2 regions of the Arthrobacter sunyaminii genome follow, and region 2 is predicted to be linked to the other one. Evidence: predicted binding sites of a transcription regulator. Region 2 holds the regulator's gene; the other holds the start of a gene.
The links. The regulator HrcA, encoded in region 2, represses chaperone genes, less so after heat shock. The targets are predictions, from matches to a motif close to TTNGCACTCGNNNNNNNCGAGTGCNAA.
Positions count from the first base shown of each region.

Region 1 (3,410 bases), 1.3 Mb from region 2:
GCCGTGCTGGAGCAGATTGCCGATCCCGCATTCCAGACCGAAATCGGCGCCTTCAACATCGAAATGAACCATCCGGCGCTGGCCGTTGGCGGTTCCGGCCTGAGGGAGCTTGAGGACAGCCTGCGGATGCAGCTCAACCGGGCTGATGCCAGGGCGGCGGAGGTCAAAACCGAAATCCTCATGACCGGCATTCTGCCGACGCTGCGCCCCAATCTGCTGGAGAACAAGGAATGGCTAAGCGCCGGCAAGCGCTACGCCGCGCTGAACACTTCGGTGCTTCAGGCCCGCGGTGAAGACGTGCATATTGATCTCCGCGGGGAGGAATCGCTGGCCTTCTACGCCAAGAACATTGCTCCTGAAGCAGCGTGCACCTCGGTGCAGCTGCATCTGGAAGTGAGCCCGGAGGACTTCGCCCCCGCTTGGAACGCCGCCCAGATCATTGCTGCACCGCAAATTGCCCTTGCGGCCAACTCCCCCATCTTTATGGAACACATCCTGTGGCATGAGACCCGCGTGGAACTCTTCAAGCAGGCCATCGATACCCGCCCGCCGGAGATGCGCAATCAGGGCGTCCGCCCCCGGGTTTGGTTTGGGGAACGGTGGATCACCTCAATCTTTGATCTCTTCGAAGAGAACGTGCGGTATTTTCCCGCACTGCTTCCGGAACTCTCACGCAGCAGCGGAGGTTCCACCCCGGCCGGCGCGCCGCTTCTCCCGGAGCTTCGCCTGCACAACGGCACGGTCTACAGGTGGAACCGGCCGATTTATGACCCCGGCGAGCACACGCCCAATCTCCGCTTGGAAAACCGGGTCCTCCCCGCCGGTCCCACGGTCCTTGATGTGGTGGCCAACGCCGCCTTCTTTTACGGCATGGTCCAGCATCTGCGCACGGCCGAACGGCCGTTGTGGACCAGGCTCGCCTTCAAGAGCGCCGCAGACAACTTTTTGTCCTGCGCCCGCAATGGTTTGGAAGCAACGGTCTATTGGCCCGGCATCGGCGAAATTCCCGTCGCTGAACTGGTCATCAGGCATCTGGTTCCTCAGGCTGCCCTGGGACTCCGCGAACTGGGGGTGGATCAGGAGCTGATCGAGCGCTATCTGGATGTTATCCGCGAACGCGCCCGCACCGAGCAGAACGGGGCCTCGTGGCAGATCTCGTACCTGCGCCGGCTGGAGAGCGAGGGCATGGAACGCAGGGCCGCGCTGGCTGAGCTCACCCGGAAATACTGGGAAAACATGCATTCCAATGCTCCTGTCCACGAATGGCCGGTCGATTAACGGGCCACACCGCCCGCCATCACCAATTCTGGACTGCTCGAGTCTTTTTTCGTGGTTGGTTCTGGCACTCATTAAGGGTGAGTGCTAACCTAATTTCATCCTTGAGTCGAGGTGACTCAAGTTATCGACCCTTCTGAAGTTCCGAAAAATGATTCGCCTGCCCAGCAGGTGGGCGTAAAAGGAGTTGATGATAATGGCCATGAAGTTCGATCCGTTCCGCGAGCTTGACCGGATGGCAGGAGCCCTGCTGGATCCCCGGCAGCGGCTGCGGCTGATGCCCATCGATCTTTACCGCGAGGGCGACCACTACATCCTGAATGCCGATCTTCCGGGCATCGATCCGGGCTCGGTTGACGTGGATGTGGACGGCCAGCTGCTGACCATCCGGGCAGAGCGCACCATCCAGGCTTCCGACACCGTCACCTGGCTGACCCGGGAACGGGAATCCGGCACCTTCCTGCGCCAGCTCAACCTTGGGCAGGGAATCGATATTGACGGCATCTCCGCCAAGTACGAGAACGGTGTGCTCAGCGTCCTGATTCCGGTCAGCGAGCGGGCCAAACCGCGCAAGATTGAGGTGTCCTCCTCCTACAAGGACGAGAACACTATCAGCGGCCAGTCCAGCTCCGAGTCGGTGACCTCGTCAACCTCGAGCAGCTCCGGGTCCGTGGGCTCGGGATCGTCCGGCGGCTCCATGGGCTCCGGTTCCTCCGGCTCCGGCTCCTCGGGCGACCAGGGCTCCGGCATTTAGCGAAGCCCTGACCTGAACGACGACGGCGCCCCACCTGCGAAAGGTGGGGCGCCGTCGTCGCTGAAAATGCTGAGTATTAGCCCAGGCGGGTCTTCAGGTTGGCATCCAGCTCAGCGAGGAATTCCTCGGTGGTCAGGTATGCCTGGTCCGGGCCAACCAGTGCAGCCAGGTCCTTGGTCATCTTGCCGGACTCGACCGTCTTGATGACAACGTCTTCAAGGGTCTCGGCGAAGTTGATGACCTCGGGGGTGTTATCCAGCTTGCCGCGGTGCATCAGGCCACGGGTCCACGCGAAGATCGAGGCGATCGGGTTCGTGGAGGTGGGCTTGCCCTGCTGGTGCTGGCGGTAGTGACGGGTCACCGTGCCGTGTGCAGCTTCGGCCTCAACGGTCTTGCCGTCCGGGGTCATCAGCACGGAGGTCATCAGGCCCAGCGAGCCGAAGCCCTGTGCAACGGTGTCGGACTGGACGTCGCCGTCGTAGTTCTTGCAGGCCCAGACGTAGCCGCCTTCCCACTTCATCGCGGAGGCAACCATGTCATCGATCAGGCGGTGCTCGTAGGTGAGGCCGGCTGCTTCGAACTGGTCCTTGAACTCGGCGTCGAAGACTTCCTGGAACAGGTCCTTGAACTGGCCGTCGTAGGCCTTCAGGATGGTGTTCTTCGTGGAGAGGTACACCGGGTAGTTGCGCTGCAGGCCGTAGGCGAAGGAAGCGCGGGCGAAGTCCTTGATGGAATCGTTGAAGTTGTACATACCCATGGCGACGCCGCCATCTTCGTTGTACGTAACAACCTGCTGCTTGATTTCTTCGCTGCCGTCGGCCGGCGTGTAGGTCAGCGTCAGGGTACCGGCACCGGGAACCTTGAAGTTCGTGGCCTTGTACTGGTCGCCGTGGGCGTGGCGGCCGATGATGATCGGCTTGTTCCAGCCCGGGACCAGGCGCGGGATGTTGGAGATGATGATCGGTTCGCGGAAGACCACGCCGCCCAGGATGTTGCGGATGGTTCCGTTCGGGGAGACCCACATCTTCTTCAGGCCGAATTCCTCGACGCGTGCTTCGTCGGGGGTGATGGTGGCGCACTTGACGCCTACGCCGTGTTCCTTGATGGCGTTGGCAGCGTCAATGGTGACCTGGTCATCGGTTGCATCGCGGTTCTGAATGGAGAGGTCGTAGTACTTCAGGTCTACGTCCAGGTACGGGTTGATCAGGCGATCCTTGATGAACTGCCAGATGATGCGGGTCATCTCGTCGCCGTCGAGTTCTACTACAGAACCCACAACCTTGATTTTCTCAGCCACACGGTCTCCTTGTGTGTTGGTGGGCGCCGGACATGTCTTGTGGCATGACGGAACCCGTCTTTTTGGCTTGTATTTGAGTCCCAC
Region 1 covers NZ_CP076456.1:1,019,011-1,022,420, reverse strand. The annotation lists gene KG104_RS04485 (glutamate-cysteine ligase family protein) at 1-1,278, shown strand, start outside; gene KG104_RS04480 (Hsp20/alpha crystallin family protein) at 1,472-2,029, shown strand; gene KG104_RS04475 (NADP-dependent isocitrate dehydrogenase) at 2,106-3,326, opposite strand.
Region 1: the regulator HrcA is predicted to act here: its motif matches at 1,340-1,366, upstream of KG104_RS04480 (Hsp20/alpha crystallin family protein).

Region 2 (3,410 bases):
ACAATCAGCACGTTCCCGCGGGCGCCCGGAACGGCCATGGCTTCGGCAGCTATCCGTGACTCCTTGGACCCGGACACCAGATGGTCCACCAGGATGCCCAGCCGGCGTCCGGGGCCCGGGCTGAAATCCTTTACAGCGGAGGCAAGATCATCCACGCCGTGCAGGGGCTCGACGACGATGCCCTCCACGCGCAGATCATCACCCCACACCTTTTCCACCAGTTCCGCGTCGTGCTTTCCCTCCACCCAGATGCGGCTGGCCCTCGCGGTGCGCGCCCGGACGTTGTCCACCCGGACAGAGCCCGACGCCGTCCGCCGGGACACCGGGGCCGCAGCCTTGACAGCCGGAACCACCTCGACGGGCTCCCCGTCCAAAAGGAATCCGAACCCCAGCTCGAAGGACTTCGTCTTGCCGCGCCGGTCCTCCAGGACCATCAGATGCAGGCCGCCGGACTTCTCGACGCGCACCACGGCACCAACCCAGCCGCTGTGCACGTCTTCAAGCACGAGCCCGATCTCGGCGCCGACTTTGGGCAATACCCGCCGGGCCGGGGCGCTAATGTCCTGCGGGCCCCACGAAAAATTCGACACGGGTGTATCCCTCACTCTGATTGCGGTTGGTTCCTGCGCGGATTCGGCACGTGCGGGCACGGGCTCCTCAATGCTAGCAACGCCGCCGATCCGTATTAGACTTAGCACTTGGGCAGGGTGAGTGCTAACCAGCCCGGCGCCAATCCGCATGCCTGTTCGGCACCGCTGTCAGGACATCAGCACCGGCAGGACATCAGCAAGGGAGGGAAAACCATGAGTGAGCCACGCAGACTCGAGGTGCTCCGGGCCATTGTTGAGGATTACGTGCATTCGCGCGAACCCGTTGGATCCAAAGCACTGGTGGAACGCCACCAGCTGGGAGTGTCCAGCGCCACCATTCGAAATGACATGGCGGCCCTTGAAGAAGAGGGCCTGATTGTCGCACCTCACACTTCCGCCGGACGCATCCCCACCGACAAGGGTTACCGCCTTTTCGTGGACCGGATATCAGACGTCAAACCGCTGTCCGCCGCAGAGCGCAAAGCTATCCAGACCCTGCTGGAGGGTGCAGAGGATCTCGATGACGTCATGGAACGGACCGTCCGGCTGCTCTCGCAGCTAACCAACCAGGTGGCTGTGGTGCAGTATCCGCATCTCGGCAACGCCAAGGTCCGCCACATCGAATTTGTCCTGCTGGCGCCGGCCCAGGTGCTGGTGGTCCTGATTTCCACCACCGGACGGGTGGAGCAGCGTGTCATCACGGTTCCGGACCAGGTGACCGAGCCGGACCTGCTGGAGCTGCGGCAGCATTTCCTGTCCGCACTCAGCGGCACGCCGCTGACCCGGATAACCGGACAACTGGCCGACTGCCTCGTCCAGGTTCCTGCCCCGAAGAGGCGGAACGCCGCGGCGCTGGCGCACTGTCTGGAGCAGCTGGCCGGAATCAACCGGGAAGACCGCATGGTCATGGCCGGCACCGCCAATCTGGCCCGTTCCACAGTAGACTTTCCCCTGACGATAGGCCCCATCCTGGAGGCACTTGAGGAACAAGTCGTCATGCTTCGGTTGTTGTCCGAAATGGAGCAGGACGCCAGAGGTGTCTCGGTGCGGATTGGACGGGAGAACCCGCATGGATCCCTTTCAGAGGCATCAGTCGTAGCCACCGGTTACGGACCCGATTCTTCGGCAAAGGTGGGGGTGCTCGGACCAACCCGCATGGACTACCCCAACACCATGGCCACAGTGCGCGCCGTGGCCCGTTATCTTTCCCGAATACTGAACAACTAAAAAACGTTAGACGAATACAGCAGCATTACGCCGGTTGCCGCCGCCCGCGGGCGACAGCAGCCGGTGGACGCCTCCGGACGGAGGGCGGCGCGGTAACAACGCGGATACTGCCAATTACAGGAAGCGATGTGCACGAGTGAGCGATCACTACCAGGTCCTGGGTGTCGGACGCGACGCCACGGGCGAAGAAATCAAGAAGGCGTACCGGAAGCTTGCCCGCAAGCTCCACCCGGACGTTAACTCTGCTCCCGGAGCGCAGGACGAGTTCAAAGCCGTCACCCACGCCTATGAGGTGCTCGCGGACCCGCAGAAACGCCGCATCTATGACACCACCGGCAACGAGAACGGCAACGACAACGGCTTTGGCGGCGGCGCCGGCTTCGGCGGCCAGAACTTCGGCTTCCAGGACATCTTCGACACCTTCTTTGGCGGCGGCGGAGGCGGCGGCCGGGGACCGGCTTCACGGACGCGCCGCGGCCAGGATGCGCTCATCAATGTGCGCATCGATCTGAAGGATGCCGTCTTCGGCACCAACAAGAAGATCGAGGTCGACACCGCGGTCACCTGCCCCACCTGCGACGGAAGCTGCTGCCAGCCGGGAACCTCACCCCGGACCTGCGACATTTGCCACGGATCCGGCCAGGTACAGCGTGCCGTGCGCTCCATTCTCGGCCAGGTTATGACCAGCGCGCCGTGCGGGTCCTGCCAGGGCTACGGAACCGTTATCCCGGACCCGTGCCACGAGTGCGCCGGCGAAGGCCGCGTGCGCAGCCGCCGTACCCTGAACATCAAGATTCCCGCCGGTGTAGCCACCGGCACCCGCATCCAGCTGGGCGGACAGGGCGAAGCCGGTACGGCCGGCGGACCCCAGGGCGACCTGTACGTGGAAATCCGGGTAAATGCCGATCCTACCTTTGTCCGCGAAGGCGATGACCTGCACGCCACGCTGACCGTGCCCATGACGGCGGCGGCGCTTGGGTCCTCCATCAACTTCGAGACGTTCGACGGCGACCGGGAGATTGCGGTTAAGGCCGGCACTCAGTCCGGGGAAGTCACCACCCTCAAGGGACTTGGCGTGACCCATCTGCGCGGCTACGGCAGGGGAGACCTGCTGGTCCACCTGCACGTGGAAACCCCGCAGAAGCTGGATGCGGAGCAGGAAGAACTGCTGCGCAAGCTGGCGCAGCTGCGCGGTGAGGAATATGCCGAGGGTCGTCTGGCCGGCAGCGGCACCGGCGTCTTTGCCCGGCTGCGGGACCGCCTGGGCAACCACTGACATGACCAACCCGATCTTCTTCGGTGACCCGGATGCCGTCCGGGCCGCCGGGGCCGGTTCCCTTTTTGTCCTCGAAGGGGCTGAAGCCCACCACGCAGTTGCCGTGAAACGCCTGGCGCCCGGGGAACCGGTGGATATCGTGGACGGGTCCGGACGCCGGCTCACGGGTACGGTTGCCGCTGCCGGGCCGTCCCGGCTGGAGGTTGCGGTGGAGTCCGTCACCGAGGAAAACGAAGCGGCAGATACGCTGGTGCTGGTTCAGGCCCTCGCCAAGGGAGGCCGGGACGAGCAGGCCGTTGAGGCAGCCACCGAGCTGG
Region 2 covers NZ_CP076456.1:2,324,253-2,327,662, reverse strand. The annotation lists gene KG104_RS10390 (DUF3097 domain-containing protein) at 1-590, opposite strand, end outside; gene hrcA (heat-inducible transcriptional repressor HrcA) at 804-1,817, shown strand; gene dnaJ (molecular chaperone DnaJ) at 1,954-3,093, shown strand; gene KG104_RS10375 (16S rRNA (uracil(1498)-N(3))-methyltransferase) at 3,095-3,410, shown strand, end outside.